2 regions of the Photorhabdus kleinii genome follow, and region 1 is predicted to be linked to the other one. Evidence: predicted binding sites of a transcription regulator. Region 1 holds the regulator's gene; the other holds the start of a gene.
The links. The regulator ArgR, encoded in region 1, controls arginine synthesis, uptake and breakdown. The targets are predictions, from matches to a motif close to ANTGAATAAAAATACANT.
Positions count from the first base shown of each region.

Region 1 (2,212 bases):
ATTTTGGAAGCTTGTGGTTATAAACCAGGTTTCTTAATCGGTGGTGTTCCGGGGAATTTTGAAACATCAGCTCAGATCGGGGAAAGCTCGTTTTTCGTAATAGAAGCTGATGAATATGACAGCGCTTTTTTTGATAAACGATCTAAGTTTGTGCATTACAGCCCACGTACGCTGATCATGAACAATCTGGAATTCGATCATGGCGATATTTTTGGCGATCTGGCTGCTATTCAGAGGCAGTTCCACCATCTTGTCAGGATCGTTCCGGGTAGTGGTAAGATTCTTGTCCCGGATAACGATATTAACCTGAAACAGGTTTTGTCTATGGGCTGTTGGAGTGAGTTGGAACTAGTGGGTGAAACCGGTAACTGGCAGGCAAAAAAGATCAGTACAGACAGCCGTCATTATCAGGTGTTTTATGGTGGCAAAGTTGTCGGAGAAGTGAACGGGTCGCTGGTGGGTGAACATAATATGCGCAATGGGTTGATTGCAATTGCTGCTGCACATCATGTTGGTGTCCAGCCCGCAGATGCCTGTTGTGCTTTAAGTGAATTTATTAATGCCCGTCGTCGCCTTGAACTACGTGGTGAGGAAAACGGTGTTGCTGTTTATGATGATTTTGCTCATCACCCGACAGCAATTCTGGCAACACTCGAAGCCCTGCGTAGTAAGGTTGGAGGAACAGCCCGTATTATTACCGTACTGGAACCGCGTTCAAATACGATGAAAATGGGTGTGAGTAAGAATGAGATCGCACCAGCATTAGGGCGTGCTGATAAAGTATTTTTATTCCAGCCAGCTAACATTAAATGGCACGTATCAGAAATTGCAGATCACTGTGTTCAGCCAGCGTATTGGAGTGCTGATATAGATTCACTGGTGCATATGATTGTTGATAAGGCGCAGCAGGGGGATCATATTCTGGTTATGAGTAATGGAGGGTTTGGTGATATTCATGAAAAATTACTCTCTAAGCTGAATAAAAAAGCTTATCAATCCTGAGAATAGCAGTGGGAAAATGAATCGCGCCATGTTGGCGCGTTCATTTAAAGCTCTTGTTCGAACAACCCAAGGATGGCTCCACGCAGCTGTTCTGTTGTGGAATCTCTGGTGAGTGTAACGAAGATGGTGTCATCACCTGCAATACTGCCGAGTATACCTTCTGATTTACCAAGAGAATCTAGCAGACGAGCAATAAGTTGAGCAGCACCAGGGCTTGTGCGAATCACAACTATAGGATGGTTGTAATCAACGTCTAATACTAGATTTTTTAGTGGGCTAGTGGCAGTAGGAACACCAAGCTCAGCAGGCAGGCAGTAAACCATCTCCATTTTAGCATTACGGGTGCGAACAGCACCAAATTTAGTCAGCATTCTAGAGACTTTGGATTGGTTAATGTTCTCAAAACCTTCTTCCAGTAAAGCAGTGACAATTTCACCTTGAGAGCTAAATTTTTCTTCTTTCAATAACGCCTTGAAAGCTTTTACTAAGTCTTCCTGTTTAGAGGGAGTGCGCATATTTCACCATATTCAATCAGCTATGAAACTTGTATTATGCATATAAATGAATTTTTATGCAATAATAATGATTTTATAGCCAATTTGAACCGTGCAAAGTTGGTCTTATGTTATATAGAAATTCATAAAATATGAATATGGAAATTTGCTTTTTTAGCCGGTTATCAAGTAAATATATTGTTAATCAAATGATGTTGTTTGGCGTTGTTGTTGGGTGTAAGGTATTTAGCCAATTGTTTCGTAAAATCATAAGGAAATTCTCAAAATAGTGTCCGTTATCTCATTAACAGATAAGCATTTTGCCTAGAATACGGCGACTTTTGCGTCCCACTATTAGAGCGTAAGTCCACAATTTGGTTGTTAACCGATTGTTTTCAAAAACGTAGTAATCTATGGTTCTTAACTAGATGAATTCACAGCATTTTAAAGTATAAACGATTTAAGGAGTATCAGGATGAAAGTTGCAGTTCTCGGTGCAGCCGGTGGTATTGGTCAGGCGCTTGCTCTTCTACTAAAAACCCAGCTTCCTTCAGGTTCAGAACTTTCTTTATATGATATCGCTCCAGTGACACCTGGGGTGGCTGTTGATCTGAGCCACATTCCAACGGAAGTGAAAATTAAAGGCTTTGCTGGTGAAGATGCAACTCCAGCGTTGGAAGGAGCAAATGTTGTATTGATTTCTGCTGGGGTTGCCC
Region 1 is NZ_JAJAFY010000007.1:67,286-69,497, reverse strand. Features, by position in the region: gene mpl (UDP-N-acetylmuramate:L-alanyl-gamma-D-glutamyl-meso-diaminopimelate ligase) at 1-1,002, shown strand, start outside; gene argR (transcriptional regulator ArgR) at 1,047-1,517, opposite strand; gene mdh (malate dehydrogenase) at 1,972-2,212, shown strand, end outside.

Region 2 (2,212 bases), on a different contig from region 1:
CATCAGCATGAATAGAAACAAAGAGATCAGCTCGCATTTTACGCGCTTTTGCCACCCGGACTTTTAGCGGGATAAACACATCTTCATTACGGGTCATATAAACTTTCATACCCGGTTCACGCTGAATAAGCGTTTTTAATCGACGGGCAATTTGCAAAACAACGTCTTTTTCACGAGTTTTATATTTGCCAATAGCGCCAGGATCTTCCCCGCCATGTCCAGGATCAAGCATGATAATGATCGGCCTGTCTTTACCTGCTTTACCTGACTTTGGCCTTTCCACTGGCAAATCTTCTGCTAAATGACCTTTATTGTACTCTTCAAGTAGAGCAAGTAATGGATCATCATCCGTATTAACCCTCGCTGCCGGATAAATATCCAATACCAAACGATGTTTAAATTTCGCCACTGGTTTCAAAGTAAACATATGTGGGTTGACCGATTGCTTAACTTCGAACACCAAGCGAACAGTTTTAGGATTAAACTGCCCTACCCTCACCAGTTTAAGATAAGGATCACGGGATTGAATCTGCTCCCCCATCCCGCTTAGAGTATGATTCAGTTGTACACCTTCAAGATCAACCACAATTCTATTTGGATTTTTTAACACAAACTGGCGATATTTGAGTGGAATATTGGATTCAAGAGTCACACGGGTATAACTGGATGCTGGCCAAATACGTACCGCTATAACTTTTGCTGACGCTGCGTAACCCACCTGGCTAACACTAAGTAACCACATCGCTGCGGCTCCCTGCAACAAACGACGTCGTGACAGATTATGATCTGAATGACTCATCTACTTAATATTCCATTCATAAAATACAAACACTCAGGTGATATTCACCAAAGAAACGATCAAATAAAAAACTTTAACCAATCGGCATTATGCTGTCATCAATAAACAGCATTTTATATTTTGCAAATTATTAACGTCTACAGGTATATGAAAATGTTTTTATCTGAATTGCCTCTTGCCATTTTCTCTCAAAAGGAATAAAAAAGCATAAATTACGAATAAAAATTCAATCGAGAGTCTGTTATGAAAGAACGCAGCACCGAATTAGTTGAAGGATTTCGTCATTCTGTTCCGTACATCAATGCACATCGTGGTAAAACCTTTGTTATTATGCTTGGTGGAGAGGCTATTGCCCATGAAAATTTTACCAATATTATCAACGATATAGGATTGTTGCATAGTTTGGGTATCCGCCTGGTCGTCGTTTATGGCGCCAGACCTCAAATTGAACAAAATCTTGCAGACCATCATTACAAACCGATTTACCACAAACATACCCGTGTAACCGATAATAAAACATTAGAATTAGTCAAACAATCTGCTGGTTTACTGCAACTGGATATTACCGCACGTCTTTCTATGAACCTAAATAATACCCCGTTACAAGGAGCCAATATTAATGTTGTCAGCGGTAACTTCATTATTGCTCAACCGCTTGGCGTTGATGATGGTGTGGATTATTGCCACAGTGGAAAAATTCGCCGTATCGATGAACATGCCATAAATCGCCAATTAGACAGTGGAGCAATCGTGCTAATTGGTCCTGTTGCAGTTTCTGTTACCGGAGAGAGTTTTAATCTGGCATTTGAAGATGTTGCTACGCAGTTAGCTATCACACTACAGGCTGAAAAACTGATTGGTTTCTGCTCTACTCAAGGTGTACAAGATGAAGACGGAAAAATTCTATCGGAAGTTTTTCTTAATCAAGCACCGGAGTTAATTAAAAAACTAGAAGTTAAAGGTGATTACTATTCAGGCACAGTCCGTTTTTTACGGAGTGCAGTAAAAGCTTGCCGTCGTGGTGTTCGCCGCAGCCATTTATTAAGTTATCAGGCAGATGGTTCTCTACTTCAAGAATTATTCTCCCGAGATGGCATTGGCACTCAAATAGTGATGGAAAGTGCAGAACAAATACGCCGGGCTAATATCAATGATATTGGTGGTATTCTCGAACTTATTCGCCCACTGGAACAACAAGGCATTTTGGTTCGCCGTTCAAGAGAACAACTTGAAAGAGAAATTGATAAATTCATCATTATCGAACGCGATAACCTGACTATCGCCTGTGCTGCGCTCTATCCTTATCCTGATGAGAAAATTGGCGAAATGGCTTGTTTAGCCGTTCATCCTAAATACCGCAGCTCTTTAAGAGGGGAAGTATTACTGAATCGCATTGCGGAGCACGCCAAACAG
Region 2 is NZ_JAJAFY010000049.1:5,309-7,520, reverse strand. Features, by position in the region: gene amiC (N-acetylmuramoyl-L-alanine amidase AmiC) at 1-799, opposite strand, end outside; gene argA (amino-acid N-acetyltransferase) at 1,043-2,212, shown strand, end outside.
Region 2: argA (amino-acid N-acetyltransferase) is a predicted target of ArgR. The motif match lies at 1,013-1,030, and genes of this name have one in related genera.